Regions from separate parts of the Zooshikella sp. RANM57 genome, predicted to be linked through region 1. Evidence: predicted binding sites of a transcription regulator. Region 1 holds the regulator's gene; the other holds the start of a gene.
What was found. Region 1 encodes PhoB, which activates phosphate uptake and scavenging genes when phosphate is short. Its sites were predicted from a motif close to TGTCATANNNNTGTCANA; they were not measured.
Positions count from the first base shown of each region.

Region 1 (12,430 bases):
ATTGCGTTATAACCTGCTAGAAAATAAAACCACAAGCCAATGAGAGGCATAATTAACATATGTGAAAAGCTATAGCTAATAAGGTGTTGGTTAAGCCACTTAGAGCTGAAAAATTCAAATGTCATAAGGGTTAACCAGCCAAGCATTAATAGCCAGGACTGTAAAGAGTATAAATCATCTCTCTCAACTGCCAGGGTTGATAAGCCTGTGATAATAAATGCAATAACACCGAGAATTTTTAGATGATATAGACTAATATAGCCTTGTTGTAGAACACGGTCAGCATGAAATTTATTATCAATTTTATAGTCTTTATGTTCATCAAGAATACGCAATAATAAAAAAATACTTACTGCGGCAAAACAATTGGTAATATCATGCCATATTGGTATCGCTTCTGATGAGCTGTGTTTGGCTATAGCTGAAATTGCTAAATATAGTGATATTGCTAATAAGGCGTTGGCTAGTGGAAAGCGCTCTTTTGCCCAGGCATATAGTCGATTAAGCAAAGGGGAGTTGTGAGAAAGTGTGTTTGCCTGTGCCATGTAAAGATCTCCTGTTTCCCTACGATAAATGTGTGGAGATTACTCCTGTTGAATCAGCATGTGTTCTCCCTCCTCAAGTGCTTTTATTATTTTATAAAGCTATTTGAGTACTTTGCCCAAGGCTTATTATTTATTATTAGTTAGCTATTCTTTTTACGGATCACTTCAGGGTTTTATGTATATGGATAATGATTTAGTTGACAATAATTATATTCAATACAACAGTTTGCTTTATTAACTAACATAACCTTTGGTAATGATTTTAGGGTATGTTATTTACCTTCTTCATTAATGTCACCTTTATAAATCATTTGTTGTAGGTATGCCTCCTATACCCTAAGCAGGTCTAACGTGCCACGTATAACAACAGGTTTGAATGGTGGTTATTGAAAGATCATATTGCATTATAGGTGTTTCAGTATTACCTGATAGAGTGAGTTCAATGCATACCCTGATCTACGTATTATGACTTCAGATCCAATTATCATTATATAAATATTTAAAATGTATACAACATGTTTGTTATTGTTTTTTTGTGTTAATTAGATTGTTAGACAAAATCGCTGAAAGAATATGGTGAGTTTGTTTGTGGTGGGGAGTTTTAAGGTGAGTATAGAGAATTGAATGAAAAAACGTTTAATAAAAAGTAGGTATGACATGATTGTCTGACAGGCAAACACTAAAAATGATTGGTGAAGGGGATAAGTTGCTATTTATCTAAAGTATGGGCTGCTTTAATCACTATGAAGGTCTCAAGCTGCATTTTCCATCAAGTGCTGAGGGGAAAAATGACAGGTGAATGTACTGCCTTTACCTAATTCGCTGATGATTTCGAGACGCCCATAATGTCGCAGTAGGACGTGTTTGACTATCGCGAGGCCCAATCCTGTTCCTCCAGTCATTTTCGATCGACTGGCATCTGCCCGATAAAAACGTTCTGTTAGACGTGGAATATGTTTAGGATCAATGCCAACACCATCGTCCATTACTGACAGGTGTGCTCCTTTTTCATCTTCCCACCAATGCACATCAATAGCGCCTTTGGGGGGCGTGTATTTGACAGCATTGAAAATTAAGTTAGAAAATGCACTGTGAAGCTCTCGTTCATAACCCATTAAAATGGCATTTTGGCAACAGACAAAACTAATTTTATGCTGTTTTTCACCACTAAGGGCTTTAGCATCATTAATAATATTAGTGAGTAGTTTTTCTATATTGACCTCTTTAGGGTCACTAATTTTATCACTGGTTTCTAAACGAGATAACAATAATAAATCACTCACCAGATTTTCCATCCGATCAGATTGCTGTTGCATTTGGTGAATTGCACGAAGCCATCGTTCAGGCAGGTTATCCGCATTATCAGCAAAGGTTTCTAAATAACCTCGGATAACGGTCAGTGGTGTACGTAGTTCATGGGATACATTGGCAACAAAGTCTTTGCGCATTTGTTCAAGGTTATGTAAGCGGGTGATATCCCGGGCTAACAGTAACCGGTCGTTTCGACCAAATAGCGTGATCGTAAAGAGTAGATGGATCTGTTCTGTAATGGGTGAGGGTATCTCAAGTGGATCTGCATAGCGCTTTTCTTCAAAGTACTTACAAAATACAGGATCACGAATCAGGTTGGTGATGAGCTGACCTCGATCTACGGGCGAACGAAACCCTAATAGCTTTTCGGCGGCATGGTTCCACCACTCCAAATTACCATGGCTATCAATCATGACTACAGCATCAGAAAGTGCAGCCGTTGAGTCTTGTACTCTATCAATAACTGCTTGTAAGCGAGCACGGGACTTTTGATGGCTGCGTTGGAGTCGGTAGATAGCATCAAAGATTTCTCCCCAGATACCTCGGCTTTCTGGTGGTTCATTATTGGTGAGCTCACTTTCCTGAAGCCAATGGTTTAATTTATAAACCTGTACTAAGGTCCAGAAGAGATAACTACTCAAAGTTACAACTAGGGTCCAAGCAAGCTCATCAATGGCAAGCCCAAAGATGACTACAATGACTGCCCCAAAAAACAATCGTTGTGGCATGGTTTACCAATCTATACTGACTAACCTTTGGTGGAAAAACGATAACCTGTACCGCGCACCGTTTGTATCAAGCGGTCATGGCCATTACCTAGTGCTTTACGCAGACGGCGGATATGGACATCAACAGTTCGCTCTTCAACATACACATTGCCTCCCCATACTTGATCAAGTAGTTGACTTCGGGTATAGGCACGTTCTTGATGAGTCATAAAAAATTGTAGCAGGCGATATTCAGTAGGCCCCATATCGGTAGGTTTGCCATTGATTGTTACTCGGTGGCTGACAGGGTCAAGTTCAAGTCCTTCAACACGAATGGGTTCTTGTGGTTCTTGAGCACCTGAGCGGCGTAAGACTGCTTTTAGGCGAGCAACGAGTTCGCGTGGTGAAAATGGTTTGGTGATATAGTCATCTGCACCAACCTCTAAGCCTTGTATTTTATTGTCTTCTTCTCCTTTTGCGGTCAGCATAATGATAGGAATGCCAGCCGTCATTTCGTCCCTTCGTAAGCGCCGAGCCAATTCTATTCCACTGGTACCAGGTAACATCCAGTCCAGCAGAATTAGGTCTGGCTTTTTGTCAATGATAATACCGTGCGCATCCTGTGTATTGTCTGCTTCCAGACATTCATAGCCAGCCATTTCTAGGGCGACTGCAATCATTTCCCTGATTGGGGCTTCATCATCAACAATAAGTATTTTTTTGCCAACCATGTTCAAGCCTTCTCTTCGCTCTACGGGTCAGCAACTCATTACACAGACTGTTTGTTACAATTAAATGACAAATAAAAGGCTGTTGATTGAAACCTTTTAGGCATTTAGCAGATATGCCAAATGGTCCTAACTGTTACCAAAAAGCAGTCATAGTGCCCAGGAAAATGAGTAATCCGACCCAATGATTATTCAAGAACGCAAGAAAACAACGCTCTCTGTTACGTCCATGTGTCAAGTAATGCTGGTAAATGAATAGCAAACTAGCAGCAATAAGACCAGTATAGAATGGCCAGTCAAGCTGTTGGATAATGCCTACAATAACCATCAACAGTAATGCAAGTAGCTGTAAAATAGCAATAATCAGGTTATCCGCACGACCAAACAATATTGCAGTGGACTTTATACCGATTTGCAAATCATCATCACGATCAACCATAGCGTACTGGGTATCATAGGCTACTGTCCATGACAAATTCGCGGCATAAAGTAACCAGGTAGTCACTGATAATTCACCTGTTTGTGCCGAAAATGCCATTGGAATGCTCCAAGAAAACGCTGCCCCCAATACAACTTGTGGGAAGTGGGTATATCGCTTCATAAATGGGTAGCAGGTTGCAAGTGCAAGTGCACCAAAAGATAGCAGTACGGTATAGGTGTTAGTTTGCAGAACCAGTAGAAATGAAAGTAGTACTAAAACAAAAAATAGCCAAATTGCTTCTGTTGCTGAGGCCTTTCCAGTAATTAATGGGCGTAGCTGAGTTCGTTTGACATGGCCATCATAATGACGATCAGCAAAGTCATTGATGACACAGCCTGCACTGCGCATTAAAAAAACACCCAATGAAAAAATAATGACCAGCTCTATATTCGGCAATCCCTGTGCTGCAATCCATAGACTCCATAGTGTGGGCCAAAGTAAGAGGTAGGTACCAATAGGGCGGTTTAGCCGCATAAGTTGACTATAAGCCCATAGGCGGGGCCATTGTTGCTGGATTACACGCATATTGACGTTTTTTTAATGATCATTTGAAGGCGATGAGGTAGTTAGTATATCACTTGCAGCTGGGTTGCCAATTTGTTCGCTTTGGATGTTGTGAAGTAAAAAGGGTAAGAAATACTCAGTGATCATCAGTGGTTGTTGATCGAGTAAAAATTTGGATCGGCGACCCCATACTTGTGCTGAGGGTAACTGTAAGTTGTGGGGAATGGGTAACTCAGTTGTATTCAACTTTGTCAGTTCAAATTGTGGTAAACGTTTAATACTGGTTTTACTAAATAAAAAGTGGCCCAGAGGTTGCTCATTTAAGGTAAGTAATTCTTGGAAATTATCACTCAGTGTTTCTTTAGGAATCACAGTACGCGCCAATATACAAGGCTGCTGTCTGACAAAAAGCGTAATTTCCCGAATATTGGTTAATGTGTCAGCTTTAATACCCAGATACTGTTGTTCTTCTTCAGACGCGGATAACCATTGTTGGTTAAGCAGGTGAACGGTGGCCTTGCTGTTAAAATGGCGAGTCAATCGATCCGTCAATGAACCAGGATGATTCAGCCAGTATTTAAGACGAGGGCATAATAGATCTTGAGCATGCCATACGTGGGTAGGGTGCCATAAACGTTCACTAAAAAACTGCATGTTGGAGTAGTGATTGAAGCTCATAATTCGCAGCAGGATGCTTGAATATGATTGATGTTGCAAGGTGTAAACTGCAGAAAGTTAATTTTCCTGTTGGCATGGGTTAATCACGTGACAATAGAGTCATTGGTTTCGTCTGGAACCACTACAATCCATACGTTATTCTGGCTTTAGCCATCAATCATGGTTTAGAGAGGTACTTGTGTGAGCATGGAAGCGTTTCGTAAGTGGCAGTGTACAGTCTGTGGCTTCGTTTATGATGAGGCAGATGGTTGGCCAGATGATGATATTCCCCCTGGAACACGGTGGGAGGATATATCTGAAGATTGGGTTTGTCCTGACTGTGGTGTAAGCAAACAAGACTTTGAAATGATTCTTCTTGAATAATATTGGGAAGTGCTAATCATTAAGAAATAATAAATCAACAGGTCAAACGTACCATGGAACCGCTCATTATTATCGGAACTGGGCTAGCGGGTTATACCCTTGCCAAAGAATTCAGAAAGCATGATCCGCATTCGCCGCTTACATTAATTACGGCTGATGATGGTCGTTATTACTCTAAGCCAATGCTGTCTATCGGTATGAGCCGGAAACACATTGATTCGGCAGATGCGAATGAAATGGCTGAACAGTTAAATGCTTCTATCCTGACCAATACTCGTGTGACAGCCATTAATCCACAGCAGCATGTGATCAAGATAGGAAGCGATGCGCTACGTTATCGACAGTTGGTTTTAGCGTGGGGGGCAGATGTATTACCGCTTGAGGTTGAAGGGGATAGCATTGAGGAAGTTTACTCGGTAAACAATTTGCAGTCCTATGAGATCTTTCGTAAAGCGATATCCGGTAAAAAGCGTGTGGTGATTGTCGGTAGTGGTTTAGTGGGGTGTGAGTTTGCTAATGATTTGGCTGCTGCTGAGCACCATGTAGCGGTGATATCCCAAAGTCATACCTTGATGCCAAAGCTTTTACCTCCTGATGTGGCTGCACCACTACAAACTTGTTTGCAGACACTCGGTGTACACTTTTATTTTGGAGTAGGTTTAGCCGAAGTTAATCGTGCTGAGGATGGGCTTGAGTTAGTCCTTACTAATGGCGAGCTTATTCATGCTGATGTCGTGTTATCAGCAATAGGCATTAAGCCACATGTTGCTATGGCGTTGGAAGCTGGGCTAACCGTCAATGAAGGTATTCAGGTGAATCATTTGCTGGAAACATCTGAACCAGATGTATTTGCGTTGGGAGACTGTGCCGAGGTAGATGGCCATGTACTATTGTATGTTGCACCGCTCATGGCATGTGCCAAAACGTTAGCGCGAACTTTAGCGGGGCATCCTACACCGCTGCATTATGGGCCGATGCCTGTGGGGGTTAAAACACCTATTTGCCCGGTTGTGGTATGTCCACCTCCTAAAGGTAGTTTGGGGCAATGGCAGATTCATGGTGAAGGCTTGGATGTAAGAGCTTGCTTTGTGCAAGAAGAAAAATTATTAGGGTATGCATTAACAGGGCACTATGTAAAAGAAAAATATACATTAAATAAAAAACTATCAACGTGTTAAGTCATACCTCTTGTGCATCCTTATTTGATAATTAACAACGTTGTAAAAAAAATGGAGTAAAAGAAATTTTGACCAAACGAATCAGCACCTCTAAAAAAATAAATGGCGCTTAAAAATAGCGGGGGACAAAGTGTGCATAAGCCAGAATTAATTTCTGCAATTGCTGATCATACATCAATGACAAAAGAACAAGCTTCTCACGTATTAACCTCAATTCTTGATGAAATTCTATTAGCGCTCAGCCGAGAAGAGGATGTTGTACTTATTGGCTTTGGTTCATTTTCCAAGCAGCATCGAAAGGCTCGAATGGGTAAAAACCCACAAACAGGTCAGCCTATTGAAATTCCCGCAACAAATACAGTGAGCTTTAAAGCTGGTAAAAAACTAAAAGAAACAGTGAATGGGTGAAGTAATATGATAAAGCTTAAAATGTTGCTATGGATAATGGGTTTATTAATGGGGCGTGCCAGCAAGCGCAATGAAAAACTACGGAAAAAATTAGATGATAAACGATTGACTGTACAATTTCAGACGGATGATCAGCGTGTTGCCCGTCACTTTATCATTGAAAATCAGCAAATTTTGAGCCGATCAGGTGTTGCAGATCAACACGACTTTGCTATTTCGTTTAAAAATGCGGCTACTGGACTTGCCGTATTAACAGCAAAAAATGCTCAGCTTGCTTTTATGCAAGCCATTCAAGAAAAACAATTAATTGTGACGGGTGATCTTAGTCAGGTTATGTGGTTTCAGGGAATTGCTAAATATTGGATACCTCGATAGTTAAGCTGATTTAAAAAACTGACTAAGCTGTTCAATTTCACTTTCACATTCAACAATTGAAGCGACAGCATTGGCGGCATTTGCAGGGTTTAGCTCTAAAGACTCATATAATTGAGGAATAATCCCTTCATCGGGAGCATCACCTATACCATGCTGACGTAAAAGCCGCCCAGTGATATTTAATAAATGTGGATATTCCTGGTGATCATCTGAGTATTCCGCTTCGTTTTGATAGCGAATTGCCGTGCAAACCTCTTCTGGCATATCCCAAATTTGCATTAACCAACCACCAATTTGGTCTCGGGATACACCAATGATATGTCGCTCAATATCGACATGATTAATATGTGGATTGGCTTCGATATGGCGACAAATCAGTGAAAAATAAGGTGGAAAAACATAGGCCAACACTAAATAACCAAAGTTATGCAGTAACCCACATAGATAAGAAAGTCCAAGTTCTGGACGTTTTTTTAATGGGATTTGACGTACCAGGGACTCAACGGCTGTTGCGGTAAACGCCGCTTGATGCCAATAAGGCGTGAAACCATGAGGGTGATCTTTTGGCGGCTGTAATGCTTTACCTAACGATAGACCAATCGCTAAGTTAATCACTAAATCAAAACCAAGCACTCTGACAATAGCATCTTCAATGGAGCGGACCCGACCTGGGGCTGCATAGTAAGGAGAGGAGGCCCAGCTTACGACCTGTGCGGCGAGACTTGGATCACGTTCAACAATATCAACAAGATCCTTAACTGCTGCATTTGGGTCCACACGCAGTTTAATAATTCGTTGTGCGGTTTCAGGTAATGGTGGAATTTCTATGGTTTGTTCCAGCCGCTGTTTAATCCGTAATGAAGTAAAATTTTCTACGGCTAAGGTTAATTCTTTAACATCCGTATTTGCATCAGTGGTAAGTGGCCTGTTGGGAAGTTTTTCTGTTACTTGCATGGGGGTTGCGTTTTGCAGAATTTGTTTAAAGTCAGCCATTCTTATTTTGATGAAGTGACCTAATTGGCCAGACTCTAAATAAAGCTCGCTATGATCAAATAAACGATCATCAACAATAGTTGCAAACCCTGTTAATTGTGGAATACCTGGTAATGCATCAACCCCTTGGCTTTGCAGAATATGCTGTAGTTTATCTGGCGAAATAGCTGTCAGGTTGCGACCCAAACGCTCATTTAATGTGTTTAAGTCAATGAGGTGATCATGAGGAAAGATAAGTTGTAGTTTCCCTTCTTCATCCTCTAACACAACAGACACTGCGACATTAGGTGGGAGAGTGTTAGCTGGCCTCATAATTTGCTCATGTCCTGTAATACCATATGAAATATGCTCGCTTTCCAGCAGTTTTTGAACTTGCTCAGGAATAGGCATTGGACTTGTACCTTTCCGACTAAACGATTAAATCTTTCAATTAGTGTAGTCAAAGAGCTACTGATCGTAGTAAAGAATGGCAAAAAACTACGTAACCCTTTGACCTTTTAATTAAATAAGTGGGTATTTAAGTATGAACAGCCTTGTTACTGTGAAATCTGAGAAAGTAAGAGGAAGAACCCCAGAGTGAAACTCTGGGGAGGGTAAGATTAAAAGTAGGATGGAGGCGGTGGTGGTGGCGGTAGATCATCATCACCATCACCGGGTGGTTGTGGTGGTACAGGAATGCTTGGGTCATCACCATCGCCGTCACCGGGTGGTTGTGGTGGTACAGGAATGCCTGGGTCATCACCATCGCCATCACCGGGTGGTTGTGGTGGTACAGGGATACCTGGGTCATCACCATCACCAGGTGGTTGTGGTGGCACTGGGATGTCTGGATCATTCGGGTCATTAGGATCACTAGGGTCGCTTGGATCTGGCCAATCAGGACCGTCCGGGTCGTTAGGATCACTCGGGTCGCTTGGATCTGGCCAATCAGGACCATCCGGGTCGTTAGGATCACTCGGGTCACTTGGATCAGGCCAATCAGGACCATCTGGGTCGTTAGGATCACTAGGATCGCTTGGGTCAGGCCAGTCAGGACCATCCGGGTCGTTAGGATCACTTGGATCGTTAGGGTCTGGTTTATTAGGATCGTCTGGATCATTTGGGTCGGGTTTACCTGGATCAGGATTTGGTGTGGTATCCAGGTCGACGTACTTTTTAATCCAGTCATTATAATTTGCGACCTTAGTATAAACGCCTGGATAGCCTGGTCGCGCACAACCAGAGCCAAAACTAACGACACCTACTTGGTATAAAGTGTTATACCACTTCACGAAGAGAGGCCCACCACTATCACCTTGACAGGAATCCTTTCCGCCTTGGCTGTAGCCTGCACAGACCATATTGTCGGTCAGTCCATAGTAAGCCTGCTGACATTCTTGTTGGGCAACAATAGGAACATCAACTTCGCGTAATTTATTGGGAAGCGCTCGTCTAAAATTAGCTTGGGTACTCCCCCAGCCAGAAACGGTGGTAGTTGCACCAGGCTGAGCTGCTGAGTGATGAATATTGATATCTGCCAGTTTTATTGTGCTGACATCCGCTTGAATGGGGCGACTTAATTTTACTAATGCAATGTCATTATCAGATGAGCGACTATTATATTGTGGGTGTGCTATAAATTGCTCAATAGGAATAACCTCTCCTTGCTGGCTGTTGGTACGGTCAAAGCGACCTACGGTAGCTTGCCGAACGCCTTGACAATGAGCAGCCGTTAGAATCCATTCCTTGTTAAGAATGCTACCGCCACAGCCACCAAGCCATGCCATAAATTTACGTTCGTCAAAGTTTGATTCTCGTCCGCCTACAATTTCCTGAGTAGGCTTTGAATCTGTTGCATGTTGATAGGCTGGATTAATAACCAGCTTGTCAGGTGTAGCATGTACGACACTGGCTACTGCAATAAATAATGTGGATAAGGAAAGTTGTATCGTCTTTATTGGTGGTGACTTATCTTTCATTGGCTAAGCCCTGTTATATGGGGTGTAAATCTCGCTTTTCTCATTTGGGTATTTATAAAAAAATACCTGTGCATTCACTCTTCATGAAATGCCCTGATGGGTTAACGTTACTGTTGGAATAAATTCACAGTAATTTGGTGAATAAATGAAGAGTATTTTTAGTGTTTATAATTAATTTGTTTTTTTAGACTAATTTGATTTAAGGCAAGAAAATATTAACTGCTGCACTAAAGGGGAATATTTTTCGTAAAGGAAGGATGAATTGTATTTTTTTAGTTTGTTCTCAAAGTAGATATGTATAAGAGTAGGACTTTATTCTGTGGCTTTTTTCCAATAGCTCCTTGGTTGATATTTTATAAAGATATAAAAAGAAGGGACACTTGCTGTGCCGGTAAATTTATACTCTTGCGTAGTTAATGGTGTCTTGGTCTAACCAGCGTTCGATAATTATATCCACATATTCAGGATAACGTGTTAATAATTTTTTAGCGATTTGTTGGGCCACAGGTAATAGTGCCTGGTCACGCTGAATATCAGCAAATTTTAAGTTGGCAACACCTGTTTGACGTGTTCCTAAAACTTCTCCTGGGCCTCTTATTTGTAAGTCTTTTTCCGCAATTAAAAAGCCATCGTTGGTTTCTCGCATAATACTTAAACGTTCACGGCTATGGTGTGATAGGGGATGGTGGTACAACAACACACAATGACTGGCAACTGAACCACGACCAACGCGTCCACGTAATTGATGTAGTTGGGCCAGTCCCAAACGTTCAGGGTTTTCGATAATCATTAAACTGGCATTTGGTACATTCACACCGACTTCAATCACCGTAGTAGCCACTAATAAATCAAGATTACCTTCTTTAAATGCTGTCATAACAGAGGCTTTTTCGATGGCTTTCATGCGGCCATGAATGAGTCCGATACGAATATCTGGTAACTGCGCTTTAAGAAGTTCAGCCGTTTCTTCAGCGGCCTGACTCTCGATGACTTCTGATGTTTCGATTAATGTGCAAACCCAGTAAACCTGTCGTCCCTCTTGAATAGCATGCTGCACACGTTGTATGACCATAGGCCTACGGGTGTCGGGTATCGCAACGGTATTAACAGGTGTTCGACCTGGGGGCAGCTCATCAATCACGGAGCAGTTTAAATCCGCATAAGCACTCATAGCGAGTGTTCTAGGAATGGGGGTTGCGGTCATGATAAGTTGGTGAGGCGTATATAGATTACTTTCACCTTTTTGTGTCAGAGCCAGGCGTTGATGTACGCCAAAGCGGTGTTGCTCATCAATAATTACCAATGCAAGTTGATGGAATATAACCTGTTCTTGAAAAAGGGTATGTGTTCCTATAACGAGTTGTGCCTGGCCTGTTTGAATGGCTTCAAGCGCCGTATTTCGCTCTTTGGCAGACATTTTACCCGTAAGCCAACAGACGTTTATGCCTAGTGGTGTAAACCAATTCGAGAAACTCTCCAGATGTTGTTCGGCCAGTATTTCAGTGGGTGCCATAACAGCCGCTTGTTGACCATTAGCAATAGCATGCAATGCCGCCAGCGCTGCGACCACTGTTTTACCTGAACCCACATCACCTTGAACTAACCGAAGCATAGGACGATATTGAGCCAAGTCGGTAGCTATTTCATCATACACACGCTGTTGTGCTGTAGTGAGTGAAAAGGGTAAACAACTTAAAAAGCCTGGAATATATTGTGTGTCAGCTGGCAGGGGGGAGCTTTGTAACTGTCGTTTAGTAAAACGTAACTTCAATAAATTAAGTTGATGTGCGAGGAGCTCTTCCAAACACAAGCGCTGTTGAGCAGGATGGTTATGTTGCTCAAGCAGGTAAAGATTGGTGGAAGGCGGTGGTGTGTGTAGCAGTGTTATTGCTTGAGCTAAAGGCATTAACTGTAGCTGGGCTGTGACCTCATTTGGTATCAACTCTATAAGGTGAGGTAAGTGCTTGAGTGCTTGCTGACAATACTGACGAATTTTTTTTTGAGTCAGTCCTTCTGTGGCCGGGTAAACAGGAGTTAGTGTTGCCTGATCCACTGGGGAAGCAGTAGGAGAGGTCGGTATATTGATAAACTCGTATTCAGGATGAATCAGTTCCAGTCCTTGTCGTCCTCGTCTCACCTCGCCAAAACACAGCACAAGTCGTCCTGATTTAAATTGCTGCTTTTGTGCTGCCGCAAAATGA
Region 1 is NZ_JBOIUB010000011.1:175,721-188,150, reverse strand. Features, by position in the region: gene ACQ96U_RS20820 (hypothetical protein) at 1-545, opposite strand, end outside; gene phoR (phosphate regulon sensor histidine kinase PhoR) at 1,298-2,584, opposite strand; gene phoB (phosphate regulon transcriptional regulator PhoB) at 2,605-3,294, opposite strand; gene ubiA (4-hydroxybenzoate octaprenyltransferase) at 3,428-4,297, opposite strand; gene ACQ96U_RS20800 (chorismate--pyruvate lyase family protein) at 4,310-4,954, opposite strand; gene ACQ96U_RS20795 (rubredoxin) at 5,141-5,317, shown strand; gene ACQ96U_RS20790 (FAD-dependent oxidoreductase) at 5,371-6,495, shown strand; gene ACQ96U_RS20785 (HU family DNA-binding protein) at 6,628-6,903, shown strand; gene ACQ96U_RS20780 (helicase) at 6,910-7,278, shown strand; gene ACQ96U_RS20775 (HDOD domain-containing protein) at 7,279-8,661, opposite strand; gene ACQ96U_RS20770 (serine protease) at 8,871-10,229, opposite strand; gene recG (ATP-dependent DNA helicase RecG) at 10,627-12,430, opposite strand, start outside.

Region 2 (12,430 bases), on a different contig from region 1:
CCAACTTCATGTAATAAACGTCGTAAGTACTGCTTACGTAGGGGGAACATATTTAAATGATATTGGCTTCCATCAGGAAAAAAATAACGAAATCGTGTTAATCCAGAATCAATATACTCAGGTTCAGCAACAACAGCTTCCCCACAATAATAATATTTATGCTTTGAGTTATAGCCTTCATCAAGTATTGAGTCATAGTTTCTTTGATCTAAAATCAACAGTCCATCATGATTTAATGTAGCGTAATATTCTGCAAGCGCCTTTCTCCTATCCCGTTCATTAAATAAATGCGTAAATGAATTTCCCAAACAAATAACCGCATCAAATTGCTCATGAATCGTACGATTAAGCCAACGCCAATCAGCTTGAACCGTTCGTAAAATATGACCACGCGCTTTTGCATTTTCAAATGCTTTCGCCAACATTGCAGGGCTCCCATCAGCACTGACCACATCAAACCCTGACTCAAGTAAACGAACAGAGTGAAAACCGGTCCCCGTCGCAACATCTAAAACCTTCTTTACACCTCGTGAACGCAATTGTTCAATAAAAAAGTAGCCTTCAGTTTCCCAGCGTCGATCCCAATCAATCAGTTGATCCCACTTTTCGACAAATGTTGTCACATATTCATCTTTGTAATGTTCCGTATCCCTGACTTCAGTTGGCTTATCACCAAATGACTGGTTAAATTTCGATAGATAATAAGCATTACTAGATTCAACATTTTGCATAATATTCTCTTTATTTATGTTAGAGTTTTTCTGCATCGTGCCAAAACGATATAGTCAATCCCACACTGCTCACACTTTGAGTCAAAGCCATTAAGGTAACGACTTGCTGAGAGTTAACTTACAGCTCAGTGCAATGAATTAACCACTTATCGCATAAAATATGCACGCCGTTTTATCACAGATGTCTGGCAAATGTTGGTAATTTGCAAAACAAGTTGAATAACAGCTACTTCCCTAGAGCTGTTATTTAAGACTGGCAATAAAGCCCACACGATGAATGATGGGAATTAATTAAACCAAATAAAGTTGACAGACTGGTGACACTTATCTTTAAAGATCACCAATATTTGATAGCATAAACATAAGGAATATATTTTATTTTTAATTCACCAATGAAACTTTACTCTTAACACAAAAAATATTATTTAGCAAAAAATTAATTAAACTTTCACTCGTTGATAGTTTAATTATCTGTTTCCAATGAATTATGAGGTCCAAATACTTCATAAAATAGCTGATCAGATGATATTCGCTTCATAGTCATTAATTGTTGATAAATATTTTCCATAAAAGATAAAGGCCCACACAAATAATATTGGTGTTCAGGGCTAAACAGTGACTTATTTAATAAACTTAAATTCATTATTCCTGCATAGTCATAATCATTAAGTTTACGATCTTGAGTCGTTGGTTTTCGATACCATGTATACGTTATTAAATTCGCATATTGTTGTTTTAAGGCTGACAGAGAACGACCAAATGCATGAACATCACCATGCTCACAGGCATGCAAAAAATAGATTTTTTCAGCATGCTGCCTATCCAAAAGACTTTCTAACATACTCATCATAGGCGTCACCCCAACACCGGCTGATATTAATACTACGGGTGTTTTATGATCCGCTTGCAGGTAAAAATCTCCTGCAGGAGGTAATATATTTAGTTTATCTCCTACCTTCACTTGTTCGTGTAAATAATTAGAAACTAAGCCTGGTTGTGGAGATTGCTCTCGTTTTACGCTAATTCGATAGGTTTTCCCATTTGGTTTATCCGAAAGTGAATATTGTCGAATTTGTTGATAGGTTGAAGCCGAACCTGAAGGTGTAATAACGCTAAGATATTGCCCTGGTTGAAAGTCCATCACCGCTTCACCATCCTCAGGCGCTAACACAAATGACGTAATACATTCGCTTTCACGTTCCTTGCGAATAACACAAAATGAACGAGGTCCACGCCAGCCACCTGTTACAGATTCTCGCTGTTCATAAAGCTGACCTTCACGTTGAATAAAAATATTAGCCAAGACAGCATACGCTTTTTCCCAAGCTGCAAGCACCTCTGGTGTTGCAGCATCAGGAGCAAGCTCTTCTAACGTTGCTAACAGATGCTGTCCAACAATAGGGTAGTGATCAGGCAAAATCATAAATCCCGTATGTTTTTGCGCAATATGTTCAACCATTTGTGCCAAACGATCAGGTTCATGTAAATGCTTGGCATAGGCCAAAATTGCATTAATGAGTGCTCGGGGCTGGGTGCTGTTATGTTGATTGCTCAGGTTAAACATATGCTTGAGTTCAGGATTCCACTTAAACATGCGCTGATAAAAATGTGTTGTAATTGCCGTATTAGCTTGTTCTAACAGAGGAATAGTAGCCTGAACAGTAGCAATGGTTTGTGCGTCAAGCATGTTCTTAAGCTCCAAGGTAAGCGGTTATTTTAAAGTTATATTTCAAATACATATTTTAAAATATGCATCTTAAATATATATTTAACCTGAAGCAAGTGATTTTAGTTAACTGCATTGACCCTGTATGAAGCTTACTCAATACACCGACTATGGTTTACGAACCCTCATTTACCTGACTACATTACCCGCCGACTCATTGACCAGTGTTGGCGATGTGGCTATACGCTATGACATTTCACGAAACCATTTGGTAAAGGTCGTCAACCAACTCACAAGACTTGGGATTATTTATAGCGTGAGAGGTAAAGGTGGGGGGATTCGGTTGGCAAAGAAACCCTGTGAGATTGTACTCGGCGATGTTATTCGGGCCTTAGAAGGTAACTTGCAAGCCGTTGAATGCCATACACCTCGTTGTAAACTGGTTGAACACTGCGCACTACAACAGGCTTTGGCAAAAGCGATGGAAGCGTTTTTGCTCGAAATGGATCGCTATACCTTGGAAGATATCACCCAAAATAAAACAGAATTGATCCAGTTATTGACTATTCCTTCATAAATTAATAAAAACGTACCAAACTTTAAGGGTACCTCTAAAAACATACTTTTTTAGAGGTACCCTTAAGATTGTGGTTATATTTGCCACAACTCTTATCGCCATGCCCAGTGAAAACATTAAACCACGTCACAAAGCGAATAATTACTTAAAGCAAACAGCAATTATCCAGCTAAAAGGCTGTCGTTACACCGCAAGTTCCCTATAATATTTTTTCTTATGACTCACATTAAAACATGCTTCAGGAAACCCTATATTTATCAGGAATATAAGTTTTATGCTGCTTAATCGTATGCTGCTGGTCGGCATTACCAGTATTTTTTTAATGTATGCCCCTTTTAATATGGCTGATGGCTTATATCATTTACAAGGTAAACTGCAGGTAGGCAAACAGCAATTCGATACCATTTCGCTTGACTTGGAAAGCAATAAAGAAGCCAGTATTTTCTTGTCAGACCAGAAAACCCATTTGGAGTTTCTACTCACAACATTACCTGATGGAAAACTCTCTTTATTAGCCAAATTAAAATCAAATCGCTCTTTAAAAAGCAATGATTATCTCTTCCTCCCCGAACAGATCATCAAACCCAATCAGCAACAAACACGTCGTCGGGTAGATCCTAACACAAACACCGCCATTATTTGGCAAGTACTTATCAAGGCATCACTAAAAAAAGCAGAAGGGTAATCCCTTTTTTGAGTAAAAGCTGGTGACATCAAAAGTGTAAAAAAAAAGTATTTTTTGAAGTCACCTGATCATAGTTGACTATACTTGACTAATAAATACACCAACACAAGCGAGCGTTATGTCTCAGACAAAACAATGGCTAACGATTCAGATTGGTGAGGTGTGGTGTCTTCACGAAACCAGCGTGATCAGAGAAATCCTCGACTTCATTGCGCCTGTTGGTGTTGCAGGCGCTCCTGAGTTTGTAAGTGGTATTATTAACTACCGTAGTGAAATACTTACCCTGATCGATGCCAGCAGTATACTACATTTGAATTATACTAACCCAACACACGATCAAAAAATCATCACGTACGAAATCAATCATGGTATTTACGGACTTAAAGTTGATGGTGTCGGTGAAATTTTAAATGTCACTGAAGACATTATTGAACAAAGCGAATCCCCACTTGATGACCCCTACAAACTTATCATTGGTTCAGTTGAAATAAATGACCAGATATTTTGTGCTATTGATATCCCTACATTTATTCATAATTACCTCACCTTCAATAAATCAGACTAACCTTACACGCCATCAAAGCAACATTTACCCAAAAGATCAAAGACTGTTAATGTCTGGCACACTGGTATTTTTTTTCGGCATATTTTCAGGCTTAAGTTGTTTAGCAAATTCTTCCATTGGCGCGGCATCCACTTTATCACTGTCGAGTGCTGGACCACTTTCCATATAAGCTACCAATAATTTTGCCACGCACTCAAGCGCCGATAAGTGTGTTCGCTCGTAACCATGGGTGGCATCAGTGCCAAAGGTGATGAGTGAGTGACGAATATCATGACCTGCCTGCACAGCAGATAACGCATCACTATAATAAAAACGAAATACATCGCGCTGATAGGGTATATTTTTCGCTTTACATAAATTGATGAGATGTCTCGACAGGTGATAATCAAAAGGACCACTGGAGTCTTTTAGAGCAACCGTGACGCCAAACTCTGTCGAGTTCTGACCAGGTGCAACAGGCGCAATATCAACGCCAACAAACTCTGTCACCATTTCATCCAAAGCATGGCCCACCCCCGAACCAACTTCCTCCGTCAGCGTAAAAATCGGGTGACAATCAATCGCCAAAGGTATGTTATATTCAAGAACAGCTTTCAAAGCGGCAAGAAGCGCTGCAGTGCCTGCTTTATTATCCAAGTGTCGAGATACGATATACCCATTGTCCAAGAGTTCAGGATTAGGATCAAAAGCAATAAAGTCGCCAACATCTAAACCTAGTTTATATACATCATCAGCCGTATAAACATGTTCATCAATACGCACCTCAACCTGATCCCAATTAATGGGTTGACTATCGATGGCCTCATTAAAAGCATGTCCTGCCGCTAACAGGGGCAAAACGGTTCCTCGAAAGCTGTTGTCATCAGAAAAAATAGTCACCCGAGCACCTTCCGCAAACCGGCTTGACCAGTGGCCAATCGGCGTAATACTCAGCCGTCCATTGCCTTTAACTTCACGCAGCATCGCGCCAATAGTATCAAGATGAGTCACAATCGCCCGATCAGGACGTTGTTCAGCCCCTTTTAAGTGCGCGCGAATCGTGCCTCGTCGGGTTAAGTCATAACTAATACCCAGCTCTTGTAACTTATTACAAACATAATAAACCACACGATCTGTAAATCCTGTAGGGCAGGGGATTGCAAACAGTTCTAACATAACCTGTTGCAAATACGCCATATCAATTGGAATATCGATGCCTTTATTCATAGCAGGATTAATCCTTCCAGCTGGATAGCTTAATGCTGTTTCGTCATAGGAAATAACATATCCACAAACCGTTGCGCAGTCGGGTGCGGTTCGTGATTTGCCAAGCCTGGCCGTTCATTTGCTTCAATAATGACATAAATAGCTTGCCCAGGATCAGGCACCATAAAATCAATGCCAGCAACAGGCACACCTAAGGCTTTCGTCGCCTCCAGAGCTGCTTGAGCAATATCCGGATGCAAGCTATCCGTTACATCGTGCAACGTGCCTCCCGTATGCAAATTAGCCGTTTTTCGTACCTGGAGCACTTCTCCTTGTGGTAATACATCATCTATCGTCCATCCAGCCTGCTTAACACAACGAATGGTCTCCTGATCGACAGGGATTGTACTCTCACCACCCGTTGCAGCCTGACGGCGCCGACTCTGTTTGCTAATTAATTGCCGAATAGAGCTCGCCCCATCCCCCACAATTTCAGCAGGCTTTCGAATAGCAGCCGCAACAACCTGATCATCAATCACCAACACTCGTAAATCCAGCCCATGATGAAAGCTTTCCAGTAACACCTGGGAGGACACTTGTTTCGCATACTGAATGGCAGTCTTCACTTCATCCAGCGTTGAGAGCCCCACGGATATACCTTGACCTTGCTCAGCATCCAAGGGTTTAACAACCACTGATCCTACTTTATCAATAAAATCCTGAATTTTTTCGGTATTGTCATCGTCAACCAACAAGGCCTCAGGTACTTTTAACCCAGCACGCATTAACGTCTTATGCGTCAACCATTTATTTTGGCAAAGCTTACATGCATAGGCAGAGGTAAGATCCGTTAATGACTCATTACAACGAATAACTCGCCCGCCATGGCGTAAGGTAAATAAACTTTCAGCCGCATCATCAACAACAACTTCTATACCACGAGCCAGTGCTTCATCAATAATAATCTGGGCGTAAGGATTTAGCTTTAGGCAAGCCTGAGGCCCTACAAATAATTTTTCATTAATGGCATTTTTCTTTTTAACCGCAAAGGTATTTAAACGCTCAAAACCCAGCTTTTTATAGAGTGCTTTGGCACTTGTATTATCATGTAACACAGACAAATCCAGAAGCTGGCATCCTCGAACCTGAAAATATTCAACAAGATAACGCACCAACACTTCACCCACTGCACTGTGTTTACACTCTGGCGAAACCGCTAGAGACCACAGGCTACTGCCTTTATCGGGGTCATCAAATAACTTTTCATGATTAAGCCCCATCACCGTACCTACCACTTCGCCTGACTTTCGGTCTACTGCCACCAAATACAACAATTTCTTTGAACGTCGGTGTTGTAAAATATGCTTAATCGGAATAGGGACCATACCTCGTTTTAATAAAATGGTATTCAATGCTTCTGCATCAAGACTCGACGTCGCACGCCGAACGGTAATACTACTGATAATACGTTGCCGAGGTCGATAATTTGTCATCCATAAACGATAGGTATCAGACGGGTCTAAAAAAAATGACTGTGGTGCATTGGCTAAAAGCACATGAGGCTGATCAACATAAAAAGCAATATTTCGTTGACCTGAAGGCTCTTCTAATAAAGGCTTCGCAATCAAATCGGTGGATGCAAACGTATGCCCCATAATCAATATTCCCCAACCACAATCCACTGTGACATTTTGGGGCTGACTACGGTCATTTTCCTCACGCAAGCAAGCTGCTTGCAGCTGCTCAAAAGAAGGCTGTTGTTTTCGTACAATCCGTGACCGATTCCGCAAACGGGTAGTCATGTTAAATACCTTGTGCTTGCAACCAAAGTTCAAGTAATCCTAGCTGCCACAATTTTGAACTGCGTAATGGCGTAATATGAGCTTCAGGATTTTGGTATAACTTATTTAAATAAGCGGAATTAAATAATCCTCGCTGTTTAGCTTGAGGTTGATGAAGCGCCTCCGTAATTTGATTTAGCACTGTACCCTTCAGATATTTCAAAGCAGGGACAGGAAAATAACCTTTTGGCCGATCAATCACCTCAACAGGTAACCATTGTCTGGCTAAGCGCTTTAATAACCACTTGCCATCACCTTGTTGAATTTTCATCGCAGGAGGCATTTTCGCCACCAGTTCAACCAGCTCATGATCCAAGAAGGGCACCCTTGCCTCTAAACCATGTGCCATGGTCATGTTATCCACTCGTTTGACGGGATCTTCAACCAACATCACGGTGGTATCTAACCGCAGGGCTTTATCCAAGGGCAGTGGCGCGCCAGGCTGGGCAAAATGTGCTTTAACCCAATCTCCCGCTTCATCACTCGCAATACGCCAGGCAGTATCAACAGTTTCTTCATACTCTTTAAAGCTTCTATCAAAAAACGCTTGGCGATAACGAGTAAAAGCATCCTTGGTATCTAACAAAGGTGGATACCAGTGATAACCTGCAAATATCTCATCGGCACCTTGACCACTTTGGACCGCATGGCAATGTTTAACCACTTCTTGGGCCAGTAAATAAAACCCAATGCAGTCATGACTTACCATTGGTTCGGACATCGCTTTAATCGCCTGAGGCAGGGTGTTAAGCAATTCCTGCTCAGTTACCCGCCAGCGGTGATGCGTCGTGCCAAACTGTTTGGCAACCATGTCAGAGTATTGAAATTCATCACCGGCTTCATTTCCCACAGCATCAAAACCAATGGAAAAGGTTTGAATTTCTGAACCTTTAATTTCTGCTAATAACGCCACTAACAAACTAGAATCAACACCACCTGATAATAAGATACCTACATCAACAGCAGCCACATTTCGGCGACGTACCGACTGCAGCAAGGTTTCCTGTAGCATCATTTGCCAGTCATCTACTGACTGAGCTTCATGATCCGCTGATCGCTCGTAATTAACTTGCCACCAACAAGCTTGCTGAACACTGCCGTCATCCTTTACTTCTAACCAGTGACCAGGAGGCAACTTGTGTATGTCTTTAAAAAGGGTTGAAGGCGCAGGTACTACAGCATGAAAATTCAAATAAAATTGTACTGCGACTGGGTCTAACTCATGAGATACATGTGAGCTATGTAATAATGCAGGCAAAAAAGAAGCGAAACGAAAAAATTGTTGATTTTTTACATAATAGCAAGGCTTAATACCCAGCCGATCTCGTGCTAAAAAGAGCTGACTACCATCAATACGCCAAATGGCAAATGCAAACATCCCATTAAAACGGTCCAGGCATTTTTTCCCCCATGCATGATAGGCTTTTAAAACCACCTCTGTGTCAACATCCGAAAAGAAATGATAACCTTGATCAATTAATCTTTTTCTAATTTCCCGATAGTTATAAATAGCACCATTAAAAACAATACCCAATCCAAGCGTCATATCAACCATGGGCTGTTGCGCTTCATGGGATAAATCCATAATTTTTAAACGACGATGGGCAAACAACTGATTATTTTGAGCAAAAATGCCAGAAGCATCAGGCCCTCGTGTTGCCTGCATTCTATTCGCGACATCAGCAAAACTAAGATCCGGACTCTGTTGATCAAAACGAAATTCGCCTGCAATCCCACACATATGATGTATAAATCCACTCTTTTGAATTGTTTAGCTGGTTAAAGTTTGTATTTATCTGGCAACGTACCTGTCACCCTCTTGTCATACCAAACTCAGTGATACTTGCCATAGCCAATCCTTGTTATACAAAATATTTATAACACAAAACATTTTAATGCGCAAAAACCAGAGCAACGCACCAAACCAAACATAAACCAGGAAAAATACAGCATTTAAAAATAGCTTTCTTCTACAAAGGCAAAGATTAATACTTTGAACTAAAATCATTATAATCCGATTACAGCTTTCTAAGCATAGTCTAAAGTAGTGCAATGTCATCAAAAATCTTACTCAACAATCCACCCCAACAGTAATTTGATACCCATCACAAAAAATAAATTCCTTTTGATAAAGAAGTACTACTGACTTATTTTTGTCACAGAATAAACGTATAAGAGATACAAACTTTTAACCACAAGGTTAAGCCAAAACGCTTGCTATAGATCAAGCAAAAAATTTGTCGCATATAATACAGTTAACACCTAAAAAAGCAGGCTTTTACGGTCACTGTTTTAGTGAACGCATCATAAGTGTTACACACTAAAAAAATAACAACATATAATAAAAACCTCTTTAATCAAAAGATAAATTTAATTTAGAAAAAATAAATAAAATAAAACCTAATTAAAAATATTTACATCTGAATTTGCAAGCGGTGCTCAGTCATTACAAGAGGATAATATGTAATGACCTACTGAAAATCGTTTGTATAAACCCTTAGCGTTGTTTTTTAGGAGTCAAACAGTCAAAGCGCCAGGACAGACGCTCGTTGTATGCTCACAATGCATGCATCAGCGAATTATAACAACCAAAAAAGCCAAAAATAACAACTTAAGGGTAGGGTAAATACATCCAAATAACAGATATTAGTTATAAAAAGGGCAAGGTATATTTATGGTGGTATCTGTAAAATTAGGGTGTATTTTTCATGATGCCCACAGCGAATGATATTTAGGGGGCGACCGTCAAATACGTCTGCATAAACTGCATTCTTACCATTTTTGGTGGTCAAGAAGGCTCTAAAAATGATTCGCGAAGGGTATAAAACAGTAGGCAGGTAAAACAATAACATTATCAAGGAATGAATCATGCAATTTACATTACGTAAACTTAGCGCCACACTTCTAGCATTCTCCAGCTTAACCATTGCGGGTCTCTCAACAGCAGACAGTTCAATCCCTGTCACCATTGATTTAGTCAGAAACTCTGGTACGGGTTGTCCTTCTGGTACGGTATCAACCACCGTTGCACCTGATGGCAAATCATTTGTGCTAGGCTTCGATACTTATATTGCCGAAGTAGGGCCTGGTGTTCCTTATCGGGAAAGCCGTAAAAACTGTACTATCACAGCACAGCTTAATATCCCTAATGGTTATTCATTTACCATTGTTGATGTTAATTATCGAGGCTTCGCTTCACTTGACCGCCATGTTACGGCAATGCAACAATCGCGTTATTTCTTTGCGGGTTATGCACAAGAAGCTCGCTTGAGAACTAACTTTCAAGGTCCTTATGATGACAACTATTTAATTAGTGACAGATTAGGACTTCACTCTGTTGTATGGTCAAGTTGTGGCGCCAAAGAACCTGTTGTTATTAATACCGAACTTCGCGTTTCAAATGGTCGGTATCGTAATGCCAGAGGCCTTATCACAACTGATACTATTGATGGCAAGCTATCTCATCAATACGGTATTCAATTCAGACGTTGTAACCTGAATAGTGAAGCAGAAAACAGCGAATTATCTTTCAATTAAAATAAAAGCAGGCCCAACGGGCCTGCCTTCTGTTTATTTATGTTTTAATCATCACATTCAGCGTGCGTTACGAAGCTTTTAAATTCCTACCTTGCAACACCAACATATTCTTCATTAAATCATTTTACAGCTGTCATATTTTAAATGCATAAATTACAACGCTTCCTATGTAATTGAGTTGTTTTTTATAAAGAAAAACCCGATTGATATACCCAAAATAGAAAACTGTCTATTCAAGGATTGATGATGATTAAAGCACTCAGTTTATCTAACGTTTTTACGCTCTTTACAGGTTTAACGCTTGCATCTATTGCCTCTGCCAGTAGTTCAATACCTGTCACTATTGACCTGGTTAAAAATTCAGGTACGGGTTGTCCTTCTGGTACCGTTTCCACCACGGTAGCACCTGATGGAAAATCATTTGTATTGGGATTTGATGCTTATATTGCCGAAGTTGGACCTAGTGTACCTTATCGTGAAAGTCGTAAAAACTGTACATTAACGGCACAACTTAACATCCCCAATGGTTATGCATTTACCATTGTAGATGTTAATTATCGGGGATATGCTTCCTTAGAAAACGGCGTGAATGCAGTTCAACAATCCCGTTATTTCTTTGCCAGGTATCCACAGGAAGCTCGCCTAAAAACTGATTTTAATGGCCCTTACGATGATAATTACCTTATCAGTGATCGCCTAGGTCTTCACTCAGTGGTTTGGTCAAGCTGTGGAGCCAAAGAGCCTGTGGTCATAAATACCGAGTTAAGAGTCAATGATGGTGGTAATTCAAATGCACGCGGTCTAATCACCACAGATACCATAGATGGCAAGCTATCACATCAATATGGTATTCAGTTCCGTAAATGCACAATGAATACAGAAAAAGAGACTTATGATGCTGTAAATTTATAAGCAATTAAGAAAGGAGAATATCTATTATATCCGCGGCTATATTAGAGTATTCTCCTATTTATGTTGATCGCTTGGCAATTGAATACACACGATTAAACCAGAACATCCATCATTTCTATTTTTAAAATATAAATAACCATGATGTAATGCTACAACCCGCTCTACAATCGCAAGGCCCAATCCAGCACCCAATGCACCAGAAGCATTTCCGCGATAAAAACGTGTGGTTAGCTTCTGTAGATCATCATCCGTTACACCAGGACCTGAGTCCTGAACCTGTAACACAATCACTCCATTTTGTTCAGTCAACTCAACGTCAATTTCTGATGCAACAGGAGAGTAGTGAATCGCATTGTCTAACAGATTACTCACCAAAATACTGAGCCATGTCGACTGACCTTTGATAACAACAGACTGATGATGATCATTGAAAACAACTTGCTGTTGTTTTGCCAATGCCAATGGCATACGTTCAGCAATGGTTTCCCGAATTAATTTATTCAATGAAACTGATTCAAACGTCAGCTGTTGTACATTGTCCACACGTGCCTGTGTTAGTAATTGTTGAACCAATCGACTACAACGTTCAATACCAAGAATGAGTTTGTGTAATGCACTGTCACGTGTTCCTGCATCTTTTGCCTGCAATGCATTTTGTGCATATAAACCCAAAACCGCCAAAGGTGTCCTTAACTCATGTGCTGCCTCTGAAGTAAATTGTTTTTCACGAT
Region 2 is NZ_JBOIUB010000002.1:414,886-427,315, forward strand. Features, by position in the region: gene ACQ96U_RS06480 (class I SAM-dependent methyltransferase) at 1-731, opposite strand, end outside; gene hmpA (NO-inducible flavohemoprotein) at 1,195-2,418, opposite strand; gene ACQ96U_RS06490 (Rrf2 family transcriptional regulator) at 2,543-2,974, shown strand; gene ACQ96U_RS06495 (hypothetical protein) at 3,249-3,659, shown strand; gene ACQ96U_RS06500 (chemotaxis protein CheW) at 3,778-4,224, shown strand; gene ACQ96U_RS06505 (osmoprotectant NAGGN system M42 family peptidase) at 4,261-5,430, opposite strand; gene ngg (N-acetylglutaminylglutamine synthetase) at 5,460-7,211, opposite strand; gene ACQ96U_RS06515 (N-acetylglutaminylglutamine amidotransferase) at 7,213-8,991, opposite strand; gene ACQ96U_RS06520 (DUF4360 domain-containing protein) at 10,119-10,787, shown strand; gene ACQ96U_RS06525 (DUF4360 domain-containing protein) at 11,034-11,699, shown strand; gene ACQ96U_RS06530 (ATP-binding protein) at 11,754-12,430, opposite strand, start outside.
Region 2: a site for PhoB is predicted at 9,060-9,077, ahead of ACQ96U_RS06515 (N-acetylglutaminylglutamine amidotransferase). Genes of this name have one in related genera too.